DNA from 2 places in the Neobacillus sp. DZ-9 genome. Region 1 is predicted to be linked to the other one. Evidence: predicted binding sites of a transcription regulator. Region 1 holds the regulator's gene; the other holds the start of a gene.

Region 1 (8,390 bases):
ACGAAGGTAATCAGAGAATACGAAGAAAGTACCTCCAAATACTTGAACTCCGCCATGAAGAGCAATACCATTCATAGCAGCACCCATCGCAAATTCACGAACGCCAAACCAGAAATTACGGCCTTCATATGAACCTGGCATATAATCTTTTGTTCCCTTGATCATCGTTTTATTGGAACCAGCAAGGTCAGCAGATCCACCAATAAAAGTAGGAAGGTTTTTAGCAATTGCATTTAAAACTTCACCAGAGGAAGCTCGGCTTGCAAGAGATTTGCCTTCACTGTAGACTGGAATATCCTTGTCCCAGCCCTCAGGAAGTTCTTGATTTAATGCTTGCTCAAGTTGATTAGCCAATTCTGGATATTCATTCTTATATTGTGCGAAAAGGTCATTCCATTCTTTTTCCTTTTTCTCACCTGTTTCCACAATTAGCTTTTGGAAGTTATCATATACTTCCTGTGGCACATGGAAATCTTCTTCGAATGTCCACTTGTATGCTTCCTTAGTTAATTTTAACTCGTCAGCACCTAGTGGTGATCCGTGAACGCCAGAAGTACCGGCACGGTTTGGAGAACCATAACCGATTACCGTTCTAACTTCGATCATAGTAGGACGATCAAGGTCACTTCTTGCTTCTTCAAGCGCATTTGCGATTTCTTCAAGATTGTTTCCATCTTCTACACGGACATACTGCCAGCCATATGATAAGAAGCGCTCTTTTACGCTTTCCGAGAAGGATTTATCCAAGTCTCCATCAAGTGAAATATCATTTGAATCATAAAGTACAACTAAGCGTCCTAATTTCAAGTGACCTGCAAGGGAAGCAGCTTCAGCAGAAACACCTTCCATTAAATCTCCGTCACCACAGATGCTGTATGTAAAATGGTTCACAAGTTCAAACTTATCTTTATTATAAACGCCTGCTACATGACGTTCTGCCATTGCCATACCGACTGCCATTGCAATACCTTGACCAAGCGGTCCAGTTGTTGCTTCGACACCTTCAGTGTGGCCGTATTCTGGGTGCCCAGGTGTTTTACTTCCCCATTGACGGAATTGCTTTAAATCTTCCATAGATAAGTTGTAACCGGATAAATGAAGCATGCTGTATAACAACGCAGAACCGTGGCCTGCAGATAATACAAAACGATCGCGGTTAAACCATTGTGGATTCTTCGGATTATGGTTCATGAAGCGAGTCCACAATGTATAGGTCATAGGTGCAGCACCCATTGGCATTCCCGGATGACCTGAGTTTGCTTTCTCAATCGCATCTATGGAAAGAGTACGAATCGAAGTAACGGATAAATCATCAATAGTATTAAACATGAATTACATCCTTTCTTCACCACTTGAATACTAGATACATTCTTAATATTATATTGCTACTGAAATTAATTCAACCAATAAACTTAATAAATGAAATTAATTTTCGCTTTGTTTCTCATTTGGACACAACGATGGTTTGTGCATATAAAAAAGGAATACAAAAAATAGTATTCCTTGAATTAATGTAGATTATTTTTCTTTCTTTCTTTAAGTTTTCCTGGTGTGACATCGTTTCCTAATGGATCAACGAACTTTGTATTGGTTAACGTTTCAAGCATGTTGGAACGAAAAGTTGCTAGATACTCACTTCTTAGTTTGGATTGCTCTTTTGCTTCTAATTCCGTTAATCCGGTTGTTTTCGCTTTCCTCGCAAGTTCATTTATTCTTGCCATTTTCTCTTTGGACAGCATTTAAACACCAACTTTCATAAAAAACTGTGTACATAGCAACTGATTTTACTAAAAAAAAGACCTTCTGACAAGGCAAAAGGTCTACTCATCTTGAGATTCCATATATTCCTGGTATCTACGATGAACGGTCGCTTTGGAAATATTATACCCAAATCCTCTTAAAACAGCGGCTATTTCATGAAAGGTTAAATTGTTCTTTCTTAATCTCACAATTTCCTCGACTGGAACTTCGATTTTTTCTCGGCCTGAAGCTTCACCAAGGTTTTTTAAATTTTTTTGGGGGCTATATCCCTGTTCGACAGCCCGTCTCATTCCACGCTTTATTTTTACATTATGGAGCTTTCGCTGGTACTCTTCCACCATACTAACAATTTTCAATACCATAGAATCCGACTCTGAAAGCTGCAATTCACCATTATGAGAAATACAATAAAGTTTAATTCCCTCTTTTAAGATACAGTGCAAAAGTGCAATTTTGGCGTTTCCCCTGCCAAGACGTGTTTCGTCTTGAATTAGAAGGGCTTGTACTTTTTTATCCTTTATCCGTTCCAAAACATGAAGGATACCATCTCTTTCAAAGTCATAGCCGCTTGCCTGTTCTTTAATAATTGAATCAATTTCAAAATGATGCTGTTTTGCAAGTTGTATTAGTTCTTCTTCTTGACGCTGTAACGAGGTTTCCTGCGTTTCCTTATTTGTGCTAACCCGGCAGTATATGATTGCATTCATCCCATTTATTCCTCAATGGCACTTGCAAATTGTGTAGTATCCGGAGCTTCGTTGCTGACTGGGATCATAATTTTATCGCCAGGGAAAATTTGATCACCCACATTTTTATTGTGCTTTTTCACCCAGCTGATAAACTCTTTATTGGATAGAGAGTGCTGGCCTGCATACTGGTCGGATAGCTCCCAGAGTGAATCTCCTTCAGAGACAGTTACTTTTATAAATTTATCCTTTTCATTGGCATTTGACTGAATAGATAAGATTAAGGCAAATGAACAGCTTATAAACATTAGAATTATAGCAAATGAGTATTGGTTCCAAATCTTTTTCATGATTAACACCTCTTAATAGAATATACGTTCGCTTTTGATAGTTTCATTATAATTCGAACGTTTGTTTGTTGTCAACTAGTTATTCGAACTTATGTTTGTATAAAATAAGCGAACATGATATAATTAAGACAACATTAACCAGGCGAGGTGCATTTTATCATGGTAAAGATATCTAAACGGCAGCAGGATATCCTGGATTTCATAAAAGGTGAGGTTAAGAGCAAGGGCTATCCTCCATCCGTACGTGAAATTGGCGAAGCGGTTGGACTTGCATCCAGTTCCACTGTACATGGCCATTTAGCTAGATTAGAAAGTAAAGGTCTTATTAGACGAGATCCAACAAAACCAAGAGCAATCGAAATTTTGGAAGTAGATGAACTTGCTCATATCCCAAGAAACAATGTAGTCAATGTTCCAATCGTTGGTAAGGTAACAGCGGGATTACCTATTACTGCCATTGAAAACGTAGAAGAATATTTTCCACTTCCGGAAAGGCTTGCACCTGCTGATGAACACGTATTTATGCTAGAAATCATGGGTGAAAGTATGATAGAGGCTGGAATTCTTGATGGAGACTATGTAATCGTTAAACAGCAGCAAACAGCGAATAATGGGGATATTGTTGTCGCGATGACAGAAGATGATGAAGCAACGTGTAAGAGATTTTTTAAAGAAAAAGATTTCATCCGGTTGCAGCCGGAAAATTCAACCATGGATCCTATTATTTTACGAAATGTTTCTATTCTTGGAAAAGTTATCGGAGTATATAGACATATTCATTAATAAAGAGTCGGCTTTCAATTGCCGACTCTTGTTTTATCAATACTAATATTGGGAAAATTTTTGATAAATAATTTTAATGATGCTTGTATTTGGAAAATTCAGTATTTTTTCCTATGCTCAAGAGTTTCCAAGTTTAGTATAATGGTAATACACCAAGATTTACCTTAGGTCCAAAAAATTCAGGCTTAAGGAGAGTGAGAAAGAAGTGTTCATTGACATTATTTTCTCGTTAGTGATTGGTGGGTCGGTTGGGATTATTGGACATGTTCGTAAGCATGGTAAAATTATTATGCCTCGGAAAACAAAAAAGTTCCTTTATCTCGGTTTTCTAGAAGAAATGCTTCTAGGTGCGGTTGCAGCCCTTCTTCTTGTTTTGTATACAGCTCCAAATTCCTATGTTGAGAATATTATTTTTTCGCTAGTTGCCGGGATTGCTGGTGATGCTGCACTCTCGGGTTTTAAATTGATCAAACAGAACAGTGATGAGAAATAAAATTTATTACAAACCAGCATCTGGATTATAGGATGCTGTTTTTTTGTGATCTTGTTTTTTTAGTTTGGATGGTTGATTGACCAAAATGCAGGAAAAAGTGCATCGAGGGTCAATGAAATAGTGTTTCATTGACCGACTTGCATGAAAATGTGTCTCTTCGGTAAATGAAAGAGCCTTTCATTGCCCAAAGTGAATGAAATAGATCTTCCAGGGTAAATGAAGTGACAGTTCATTTACCTAAATCCAAGAATCTGTGTTTCCACAGTAAATGAAACTCGCTTCCCGAATGAAGTTATCTTTTTCAACAAATAAAAAAGTCTTGACGCTATAAAAGCGACAAGACTTTCCAATCTTAATACATTGACATATACTGATCGCGTTCCCATTGGTGAACGACGGTACGGAACATATCCCATTCGATCTCTTTTGCTTCTACAAAGTGTTCTAAGATGTGCTCGCCAAGACCAGCTATGATTACTTCGTCTGATTTTAATAGGTCTAAAGCTTGAGCTAGAGTTGCAGGCAGATCGATAATGCCTTCTTCTATTCTTTCTTCCTTGCTCATTACATAAATGTTACGGTCAACTGGTGCAGGAGGAGTTAACTTATTCTTAATTCCATCTAGGCCAGCTTTTAGCAGAACAGCCATCGCAAGGTAAGGGTTTGCAGCTGGGTCAACGCTTCGTACTTCAACACGTGTGCTTAGTCCACGTGATGCTGGAATACGAATTAATGGTGAACGGTTTTGTGCAGACCAAGCAACATAACATGGTGCTTCATAGCCAGGAACAAGACGCTTATAAGAGTTTACAGTTGGATTTGTAACTGCCGTAAATCCAGGTGCATGTTTTAAGATACCAGCAATGAACTGACGTGCAGTATCGCTCATTTGAAGGTCGCCAGTTGGCTCGAAGAAGGCATTTTCCCCATTTTTAAATAAGGAAAGGTTCATATGCATTCCAGAACCATTTACTCCGAATAAAGGTTTTGGCATGAAAGTAGCGTGTAAACCGTGTTTACGGGCAATTGTTTTTACAACCAGCTTAAATGTTTGGATTTGGTCACAGGCTGTTAAAGCATCGGCATATTTGAAATCGATTTCGTGCTGACCTGGCGCTACTTCGTGGTGAGAAGCTTCAATTTCAAAGCCCATTTCCTCTAATTCAAGAACGATATCGCGGCGGCAGTTTTCTCCTAAATCGGTTGGAGCTAAGTCAAAGTAGCCTCCTTGGTCGTTCAATTCTAAAGTAGGCTCACCTTTTTGGTCCAATTTAAATAGGAAGAATTCTGGCTCAGGTCCGAGGTTAAAGTTAGTGAAACCAAGGTCTTCCATTTCCTTCAACACTCTTCTTAAGTTATTACGAGGGTCACCTTCAAAAGGTTTTCCTTCTGGAGTGTAGATATCACAGATTAAACGGGCAACTTTTCCTTTTTCTGCGGTCCATGGGAAAACCACCCATGTATTTAAATCAGGATATAACTGCATATCAGATTCTTCAATACGTACGAAACCTTCGATTGAAGATCCGTCGAACATCATTTTGTTATCAAGTGCTTTTTCTAATTGACTAATAGGAATCTCAACGTTTTTAATTGTTCCTAGAATGTCAGTGAATTGTAGGCGAATAAATTTAACATTTTCTTCTTTTGCAAGACGTTGAATATCTTCTCTTGAATACTTTGGCATTTTTCAATCCCCCTAAATTTTCATAAAAAATTTTAATGGAAAAAGCGTGACATATCACCTTGACGAAGTGAGGAACGATTTAATCTATTTGAATGAATCAATTCGTTTCGCAGCATTTTTCTTAACTGATCATCTGTTAACTCGCGCTTCGCCTTTTCGGCATGTTGCTCAAGAACATTTGCTTGTTCTTGTTTGACCAAGAATAGCTGCTTGATTCCTGCCATATTGACTCCTTGATCAATTAAATCTTTCACTTCTAAAAGCCTATCAATATCATTCAAACTAAATAGCCGTCTATTTCCCTCAGTTCTTGCTGGAGAAATCAACTGGTGTTCTTCATAATACCGGATTTGCCTTGCTGTCAGCTCTGTTAGCTGCATGACAGTTCCGATGGGAAACAGCGGCATGGAACGGCGAATTTCCTTTCCACTCACCAAATTTCTCCTCCCTTACTATCTATCATATTGTTATTATATTTGACGTTAGATAATATGTCAATCTCATGTAAGAAAATCTAACATAGTTTTTAAATTATAATTAAAGTTAAGTCTGCGGAACCGTTTTAATTACAATATTTTGATTTATTGGGGTTTGACGAGCAATAGTACCTTCGCACAATTACCGTTTTGGTGTTTTTTCAGCGCGAACACGCATTAGGAACCTCTACTAATTACCGGCTTGGCGTTTTTTCCGCCCTTAAGGTCATTAAGAACCTCTCCTAATTACCATCCTGATGGTTTTCCCCACTAAAGGGCATTAAGAACCTCTCCTAATTACCATCCTGATGGTTTTTCCCCTCTAAAGGGCATTAGAAACCTCTGCTAATTACCATCCTGATGGTTTTTCACCTCTAAAGGGCATTAGGAACCTCACCTAATTACCATCCTAATGGTTTTTCCCCTCTTAAGGGCATTAAGAACCTCTCCTAATTACCATCCTGATGGTTTTCCCCCACTAAAGGGCATTAGGAACCTCTACTAATTACCGTCGAGGTTCATTCTTAGGCCTGACTCATTTACCTGCTGACCTTCTTGTATATTTTCCTACTTCAGTTCAATTAATCCTTTTTCGATTAATTGATCAATAGCTAGACATACGGCCATTTTTACATGGGCATAGGTTAATCCGCCCTGAACATAGGCCACATATGGCGGTCTGATTGGGCCATCTGCTGTCAGTTCAATACTTGCTCCCTGGATGAAGGTTCCCGCAGCCATAATCACATCATCTTCATACCCAGGCATATAGCTTGGGTGTGCGGTAACGTATGAATTAATCGGGGAGGCAAATTGAATAGCTTGGCAAAAGGCGACCATTTTATCGCGATCATCAAATTGGACTGATTGAATTAAATCTGTCCGCCTCGCATCCCACTTCGGTGATGAATTCATTCCCAATTTTTCAAGCGTGGCAGCTGTAAAAACGGCTCCCTTTAGTGCTTGAGCTACCACGTGTGGGGCTAAAAAGAAACCCTGATACATTTCCTGCAGGCTATATAAAGAAGCCCCTGCTTCGGCTCCAATTCCAGGGGATGTCATCCGGTAGGAGCAAGCCTCGACCCAGTTCTTCTTGCCAACAATGTATCCTCCTGTTTTCACGATGCCGCCGCCAGGATTTTTTATTAGAGAACCGGCCATCAGATCTGCCCCAACATGGCAAGGTTCCAACTCTTCAACAAATTCGCCGTAACAATTATCAACAAACACCACGACGTCTTGTTTGATTTCTTTTACAAACGCAATCATCTCACCTATCTCAGCCACAGTGAATGACGGCCTTGTCGCATAGCCTTTGGAGCGTTGAATCCCAATCATTTTTGTGCTCGGTTTGATTTTCTTGGCCACTTCATCCCAATCAATCCCGCCCTCATTGGTCAAGGAAACACTATCATAGGAAATGCCAAATTCCTTTAAGGAACCGACACCATTCCCGCGAATCCCAACGATTTCTTCTAGCGTATCATATGGTTTACCTGTTATATATAGAAGTTCATCACCTGGACGAAGGACTCCAAATAACGCAATCGATATCGCATGAGTGCCGGATATGATTTGCGGACGGACAAGACCTGCTTCACCGCCAAATACATCCGCGTATATGGATTCCAAAGTATCTCTGCCAATATCATCGTACCCATATCCGGTGGACGGGATAAAATGCGAGTCACTTACCCTGTGTTTTTGATAGCTTTTTAGAACGCATAATTGATTGATTTCCGCTCTTTCGTCGATTTCTTTGTGTACCCCAGCGATTTGCTGTTCTACTTTTTGGACAAGCGGTTGAAGCTTTTCCCCATTAGTTAACTGTTGAAACATGGTGTAACTCCTATCTACAATTTATATTTCAGTAACTGTCCTGTTATTTGATGGTCGTTTAATGTATAGCCCTTGCATCGATACAACTGGTCTTCTTCATCAAAGGACAACTCTTTTAAAATTGTCTCATTTTTTAATTGTGAAAGAAGCTTTCCTTCTGTTGAAGGAACCTTCACCTCATAAGCATCCATCATTTCGATGATGTTCTTTTCCATTTTTACCTTTAGGGCTTGACGGTCTTCTTTATTAAATGCACTAATAAAAGCCGTCGGCGTGTCCGCTGTGGGAACAAAATCCGGATGCTGAATATCTTTT
Region 2 (8,390 bases), on a different contig from region 1:
TTTTTCTACAATCGAGATTTGAGACCAAATATCAATTTTCGTTGTTTTCGAAACCTCTCTTTTGGTGTTCAAATATTCTTTTCTTTCATGCAAGGAGATAATTTTCTGGCTTAAAGAATGAAGGTTCTTTTGCACAGCAGCATGACTGTTCGAAATGGCTTCGATGACGTGGTGTATGTCTGAAGTCCAATTCGATAGTACATTTTTTATCCAGCGATTCGCACTGTGGTTGTAATCTACTTTCTTAATCCGATTGTAATAAAAGGTTACTTCTCCACTACCACTGTTTTTTGCCAAACCTTTATTTGTATTGCTCCATTTAATGGACCGTCTATCTAGCCTTCCTTGAGTTAAGCTTACTTCATTACTGCCTATTATATTGGATAGGGGCTGGTTTTCTAATGACAGTAAAAAATAATAGATTGATTCCTTTTGGTCGATGATATATCTTGCGTAATCATAATACCAATTGGAGAGTATTTTTTCTTCTTGGTCCGTTAAACTTTCATTGCTGTAAATCAGGTCATAGATAATCCCTTCAATTTTCGATTCTAAATAATGGTGAACCGATTTTACTTGTTCTGTTGAAAGATACAAAGGTTTTACTAAAAAGCCGGTTGTATAGGTTTGACCTTTGTAATAAACATGAATGAAATACGTTCCCATTCTCCATGGAAATGTATTATCGTTAGATTGTTTATGCATCCAGTTCAAATTCGGTTCTAAAGAAAGTGGATACACAAAAGATTTTTGTGTATCCGAAGAATCATAAAGGGAAGTTTGAATTTCGATTCTGGCGTCTTGATCAAAATGTTCAGGAGAATCAGCAAAAAATTTGATACCCGTGTTTAATCCCTCATAAAGCTGAATATAGGAATCTTGATTCATATAAGCATCATAGGGGGAAATCTGTGTAAACAACTTATCATTCCCATTATCATGATTAATTGCAATCGTGATGGGCAAATCCTTACCATTACAACGTATAGCCATTTCGAATCAACTCTTTCGCTTTTTGCTCTAGATAGACTAAAGATTTTTCAAATTCCGGTCCTTCGTATTTTGTCAAGATAATACCGATTTTTCCGTCTTTTTCATTCGGTTTACCTTCATTGTCCAGTTTGAAAACAAGACTTTCTATTTGGTCACGGTATCCTCGAATTTTTGGTAAAATCCTCTGCTTGATTTGGTAATCAAAAGCAACATCACGAGAAAGAAGTTCGTTGCCATCCTCATCATATGGGACATTGGCAAGGTATTGTGAAATGGCTTTTACAATTCGGAATGATACCCCTGTTTGTGAATCATAATTGCTAATTTGTTCGTGTAGTTCATCCAAAATCTTTAATTCCACATCTTCCAAGGATAATAAACCTGTCGATTGTTTAATCCATGATTTATAAAGTTGAGAACTAATGGTGGATGGCAGGTCTGCTGAAATTCTTTCATCTTCTTCCAGCTCTTTTTGTACTTCTTCGTAAATCTTCGCTTCTAAAAACCCTTTTTTCTCTAAAATCAAAACATTGGAACGGTCTAAAAGGCGGTTCGAAAATTCCTTACCGGTTTCATCAAAATTAGCAGTCCCAACAAATAAAACATTTTCACCGATTTCGATTCCATCGCGGTATTCTTCTTGACGACACATAGCTCTATCGCTAAACAACTTTAATTTTCTTTGACCAATTGGAGCTTCTAAAATGGAAATAAAATCACTGAAATAATGCTCCACTTGGCCCAGATTCATTTCGTCAAAGATAACCATGAACATTTTGTCTTTTTCATTATTGGCTTTTAAGAGGAAGCTGACTAATCCAGTGTCGCTTTCCATGTATATACCTGTCTGTTGATTCAAAAAACCTAATACATCAGATGGTTCCGTAAAAGATGGGCTTACGGGTATAAATAATAGGTTGTCCCCGTGTTTTAGCCCAAGGGCATCCGCATATAGACGTGCGAGTTCAGATTTACCAGTCCCACTCATACCGCCCAATATAGTGAATTTGCTTGTTTTTAAAGAAATATGCAGGTTTTTTAAGTCATTTTGATCGTAAATTAAATCTCTTTCTTCCGCTAATACTTCTAATCTATCTAAAAATTTGTACTCCGGAGAAAAATCCTGATGGGGATTCTGTGGAAATGAAAAATTGATATCCTCTTTATGTTGCTCCTCCTCGTTTTCTACAACTTTTAAAAGGATAGGTTCATTCGTTTTTTCTTGTGTTTCCGCTCTTTCCGATTGTTTATAAGACTCTGTAATGATATCTCCAGATTGATCGATTTCATCAATTAATTCCCCTCTATTTTTTGTCGAAATAAAACATAGGTCTTTATAAGCTGCCTTAGCCATCGAAAAATGCCAATTGTGCGGCAAAGCAATTCGTTTGATTTCTTCAGGTTTCCGGCAAATATAAGTGGTCGTCCTTGCCTTATATTTTTCAAAAACTTCTGAATCCGGAATGTGATAAATAAAATTATCACACACAATGAATTCGGGGATATCAAAACTATGATTATACTGCTCAAGTTCGATTGGTTTTTGGTCTATCAACAACTTTTCAAAACGTTTATGGGAAATCCCCTTTTTATAATGAGGGATTGCCACATAATGAGAAGATTGTTCTTCCTCATTATCTACCAACACAATATCAAAATTGTAGTGATATCTTTTCTTTGGGGCTTCATAACTCAACTTAGGTTTGAAGAGGATCAGTTTATTTTCAAAATGTTGTCTAATAAATTCCACTTTATTCTCAGAAGTCTCATAGTTTTCACGTCCTAAATACAGTTTGTTGCGGTTATCGAATGTGATATACACATCCTCTGGTCGTTTTTCTAATAGCTGTTTCAAGAGGGGGGGTTCGTCAGAGTAAGCTTGTACATAAAAAACAATACTACCCGGAGCCCCATACGCCGAATAGCTTACTGCTTTTCCTGATTCGTTGCCCAATCCTGGTAAATTAATATCATCATCCGCCAGTTTTCCTAGAATAAAACATTCTTCTATATTCCTCTTATCTGTATGTGAAAGTTCTTTTTGTTCAAATTTCGTCTGCATAAATCAAAACTTCCTTCCTACTTAAGTGTTGGATAATTTCTTGGATATAACAGGTAATTTCATATTGACCCAGTTCTTCATAACGCAAATGATGTTTTTCTAAAAACTGTTTGAATTGATACCATTCCGTTCCATTGGAGAAAGAGGATCTAGTTACAAAAACTGTTTGTTCCTTGTATGGATGAAAGGCATTTGTCTTAATTTCTTTTCTAAATTCCGATGGTAAAATGGTTACGCTTTCAAAAGGGGTCCCTACAAAATGGTCAACATCTTTCGTGACAACAATAAAGTTATTTTCCGTAATGATGCGATAATAAACCATTTGAAGTGGTTCGTTCTTATGTAGAACGTTTTCTAATGTTGAAATTTTGTTTGTAAGCTCTTTTACATTGCCCTTAAGGACTTTCTCATTTTCTATTAGCGTATTCAAATGAGTCACAATACTCGAATTTTCATTTTCTAATGTATTTTTTTCGTCTACTAGTTTTTTTAATTTGTTTTCAAAGTTCTTCATCTCCACTTCTTTTTCTTTAGCTGTTAGATTTAATCGCTCTAATTCATAGGCTTGAACGTCAAGAACTGTGGCTTGAAAAAGGTCTTTGTAGGTTTCATCGTTATACCTCTCTTCTTTTAATAAAAAGGCGACCAAAATATATACATGCAAATCTTTTTCCGCTTTAGCTAAAACTCGAAATGCAGATTCTTCATCATCCATCAAATCTCTAATTTCACCAAATACTCCTTCTTTGGACTGCAAACATTCGTTTTCAAACTTTTTTAATAATTTGATATTTCTTTCTTGAAGTTTGTCAGCACCAACGATTGTATAAATCTTTTCAATGGGGGTTTTGCTTAATTCCTCTGACAATCCATAAAAGATATATCGGTTTTCCTTGGTGTTGGCGACGATAGATTTATAATGTTCTTGATAATCTTTTGGGAATTGATGATAGGTGATTGAAATAATTTCATAAGCATTCAAGTCCGTTTCCAGTTCGGCACGAACAGCAAATTCGTGAAATGACAGTCCTAATATATACGGGTATTTACCGGTCAGATCTTTTGCTATGTCCGTTAGCATGACTTCAAAAGGTAAATGGTCGTTTTTATTCCCTTTTTTCTTTTGAAAACCATTATTAAGGGCTGTTTTAAGGGTATTTCCTAATGATTTAATGGGTGCGTTATTCATATTCCGTTGAAAACCGATTACAGTTAGTCTGAATTTTTGACATATATAAGCCATGTCTGATTTATCTAATATGGATAGGAACCAATCAATGTCAAACACACTTAAGTCACTTCCTTTATAAAGTGATAATAAAATTTTTTCTAAACTATTATGATTTGTATCTTTGAACTTACTGAATATTTTTTTCCCTCAATCTAAGTTTCGAAGCTTAATAAAGTAATTGACATATCTATCACTCCATTTCAAAGGGTATTAAAATTAAACTAGTGCAAAAAAAGGGATTCTGATTTAAAGAACTTTTATTTAGGAACTATTTTCCATATATAAAATCCACCTTTTAATTTTGATTTTTTAAAGAATATGTATATTATACCAAAATTATGAAAAAATAGGATTTTTGAAACTCTAAATATATGAATCTAAAATTTTATTTTATTACTTTAGAAATGGTTGCAGCGATTTCAAAATAAAAAAAAATAAAACTGCATTTGGCTTCTAAGCCAAAATCCTTATATATAATCGTCTGTATGAGCTAGTTCACCTAGTTCGTAATTCCAAACGGGTTTGCACAGGTAAAATTTATTTATAGGTGATTGACTTTATTAAAAGGGCTGTTAATTTGACAGCTTTTCTTATTGTCTAACGGAGCAGATTAATGAAAGAGGAGAATTGAAATTTTATATAATAATTTTTAAGCAGAAAGTGGACCACTATTTAAAAGAGAGATATTAAATGATACACACTTTTGTAAAGATTAGTACAAACACGGGGATTAATCGAATTTCATTTGGATGCAAAGTCGAAAATATATCAAGTTTTTATTCATTTCTTGCATATTTTTAGCTTTTTTGTTTTCAAAAACAGACTGCTATAAACAACAGTTTTTAATTGCCAAATACAAAAAGAATTCCCATATTACGGGAATCCTAAGTAAACTATTCTTCATTTTTTATCTGATCAGGTCTTACCTCTAATCTTGCAGGAACGTATCTTTTCAGTTCTTCCGTTGTATGATATTCATGTTCTAATTATTTATAGCAGCCAGTCCTGGTTAATCCAGAACCCATTAATCAATCTAATATTGTTTGTTCTTCATTATTGGGAGTTTCAAAGATTTTTTCGAGAACAGCAGCCTTCTTTTGATATGGGTCCGTTCCGTTTTTACTTCTCAACTACTATTTTTTTCATAAAAAGTCTTATCTTAGCAGTAAGAACGATTTTTCCCCATATCAGCTAGCGTTAGCATTATGTAATACTTTAGAAGCCTTCTTAAAGTAGGTATCATCCAATTCAACCCCTATAAAGTTACGATTTAAATTTATTGCAAGCATGTCCTGTTGAGCCAGAACCCATAAAACAATCCAATACTGTATCACCTTCATTGGTATGAGTTGCAATAATTTTTTCAAGTACAGAGACTGGCTTTTGACAAGGGTGGAATCTTATTTTACCACTAACTATAGGTGCTTCATAAAAAGCCCTATCGTAATATGAATTAAATGTTCTTTTTGTCCCTTTAGTAAAGGAAATAAAACACTCCCTTGGGTTTGATAAGTAATTTACTTTCGCATTAATTGGGACTGGGTTAGTTTTTTCCCAGAATCCTGTTCTAGGTTGCTTTAGATCCAATTTTTCCGCGGTACCTGCGATATCACTCAATTTGAAAATATCATAAAAAATCACCATTGTTCCACCCGGAACTAGGACTCTCTTAAATTCTTTTAATAAGGAGAACCAATTTATACTATTCTCTTTTAAATCCCAATCACCAAACTCCATTGAAATAGAACCATATTTCTTTTGGTCACCGCCACCTTTTTTAAAATTTGTCTTTCTTGATATAAAGTAAGGCGGATCTGTGCAGATTAAATGCACTGAATTACTAGCAATCTTTTTTATTTCATTAAGAGCATCACCATTTATTAACTTTAATTCTTGTTTTGATTTACAAAAAGTCATTTTATTTATCCCCAATCGATTTAATTCCCTTTGTTGGCTAAGGTGTTTGAATTAAATTCTTTTTGTCTAAAAAAAAAAAGGGGATAATTAGACTTTTTAATGAATTAATTATTTTACTCAATAATCGTTACATTACAGATGAATTGGAGGCAGTATGATTGCTTTTGCCACCAGTCTGCCACCAACTTCCTATCAGCTATTTCTTCTTTCTCTTTTTATTTACATACAGAACATTTGTTTGTGTATAATAATACCGAGGTGATAATTATGGCAATACGTGACCGAGGTAAAATCAAATGGGCTGCGGCTTATCTTCAGCCCGAACAAGCAAAGATGCAGCGTGATTTTTGGATCGATACTGAACGGATAAAGAAGCCTATTATTGACGAGCATGAGGCAGAGGAATTCGACCTGCGTATAATTTACTCGATGGAATATAACCATCCGGTAATGTTGAAAGTTTGGGATGACGGATTTACGCATGACATTAATGGATTAGTTCATTACATAGATCCTATTTCACATGAGCTACGGATTGAGGTGAAGTCTGGAGAATTCGAGCGGGTGGCATTCGATAGTGTTGTCGGAGTCAAGGTAATATAATAAGAGGACATAAACATTGTGTAAGCCTTATTTGGCTTGACGTTTTTTTACTGAAGAAGCAAGTTAATGTAATAAGAAAGCTTATATTATGGTAGAATCCGGTTATTTAATGGACTGTAAATTTGGGCATCGAGTTCCATTTATGAAGTGCTGTGGTGACACTTCAAATTGATTCCCACAAACCTTGTGGATCACATTGATTTTAGTCTTGGCATTTACGTAATCGGACAAGAGTTTATATCCCCCTTTGGATATTGCTTCGAATTGTTTCCTGAATTCTTCATGCGTTTTATGTCAACCCATTTCTTTATACGCCCAAAAGGGCATTTGATTTTTAAACCAAATGCCCTTTCTCCTCTAATTTAATTAGTTTAATTAGCCAATCTTAGTAAATTTTATAACTTTCAATTGACTTGGACTTTTGAATAATAAATGTATTTTGTTCTTTATTGAATACTGTATCATTGTAGAAAGTTAAATCTTTAAAGAGTTGACTGTTACGGATATTCCCGTGTTCATTAACTGTAGCAACATAAAATTCTTGTTGATTTCCGCATTGCCATATAAAAGTGATCATTCTTTGAGACCAAATCACATCATTAACATTTGATTTTGGAGGAGCTGCCATCTTCCAATTTTGCTGGCCATCAGTTAAATTATAGGAGTCTATTTCCTCTTTAGAAACGATCAAAAAAGTATTAATACCTAAAACAACGCTTGTTACAGCATTTTCTGTTTTGACCTCCCAAATCTTGTTAAAATTTTGATCAATATAAGTGATTGTTTTATTGCCGATTCTTACTAATAGGTTATTTTGGGCAACTTCATAAGCTTCGTAGATGGCAGCACTTACTTTTAATTCATGCTCTCTTCCCCCAAAACACCCTTTATATTTCTTTTTATCCGTTCTCGTGAGCGAAAAATTATTTAAGCTTAGTTGTGATATTCCTGCTCCAAACTCATTCTGCAAATCGTCTTTATTTATTCGCTCCCCTAGTTTCCATTTTCCTGTTTTATCTTTAATTAATTGATATATTTTTGGCTCTTCACCACGATCAACGGTAAAGTGAATAATGCCTTCATCGTTTGAAACAAAATCAATATGGAATCCGTGAGCAGGTGCTTTAATTTTCCCTTCCTCCACACCATTTTTGTTAAGGACAACAATAAAACCAGGTTCATAAGAAATATTCACCTTTAATGGAACCCCAATAAATATGTGCTCTTTATCTGGGCTTAAGAACACTGAAAACAAATAGTTGTAAAATCGTTTTGACCACAACTTATTTTGTTTAAAGTCAAAGCACACTAAATCTTGTGCATCAAAATATTTACGTCTTTCTTCTTCGTCCTTTACCGTGTCATATATTTTTCTCGCATCTACTTTTGGTCGTTCATTAACATATATACATCGGTTTTTAAAATCGACGATTCTTTTTCCAAAAAAACCATCTTCAGTCAGACTTTTAATTTCCCATACTAATTTAAATGGTTTAGTTTCTTTTATTTCTGGTGCAACACTGGTTGTTGTGCTTTTAATATTGGTTGATTCATCAATTTCAGTCCGTTCTAAGATACCCCACT

Evidence for each region. The regulator LexA, encoded in region 1, represses DNA repair genes until DNA is damaged. The targets are predictions, from matches to a motif close to CGAACATATGTTCG.
Region 2: a site for LexA is predicted at 6,431-6,444, ahead of AC59HZ_RS27235 (YolD-like family protein). Genes of this name have one in related genera too.

The regions. Positions count from the first base shown of each region.
Region 1 is NZ_JCAIOL010000002.1:691,128-699,517, reverse strand. It holds gene tkt (transketolase) at 1-1,329, opposite strand, end outside; gene AC59HZ_RS07985 (DUF896 domain-containing protein) at 1,509-1,739, opposite strand; gene AC59HZ_RS07980 (YneB family resolvase-like protein) at 1,821-2,468, opposite strand; gene yneA (cell division suppressor protein YneA) at 2,474-2,797, opposite strand; gene lexA (transcriptional repressor LexA) at 2,957-3,580, shown strand; gene AC59HZ_RS07965 (DUF4257 domain-containing protein) at 3,786-4,073, shown strand; gene glnA (type I glutamate--ammonia ligase) at 4,426-5,760, opposite strand; gene AC59HZ_RS07955 (MerR family transcriptional regulator) at 5,793-6,167, opposite strand; gene AC59HZ_RS07950 (methionine gamma-lyase family protein) at 6,804-8,075, opposite strand; partial or broken gene AC59HZ_RS07945 (GTPase HflX) at 8,090-8,390, opposite strand, start outside.
Region 2 is NZ_JCAIOL010000014.1:33,615-42,004, reverse strand. It holds gene AC59HZ_RS27255 (hypothetical protein) at 1-993, opposite strand, end outside; gene AC59HZ_RS27250 (McrB family protein) at 977-3,055, opposite strand; gene AC59HZ_RS27245 (hypothetical protein) at 3,039-4,343, opposite strand; gene AC59HZ_RS27240 (DNA-methyltransferase) at 5,550-6,203, opposite strand; gene AC59HZ_RS27235 (YolD-like family protein) at 6,471-6,806, shown strand; gene AC59HZ_RS27230 (ornithine cyclodeaminase) at 7,192-8,390, opposite strand, start outside.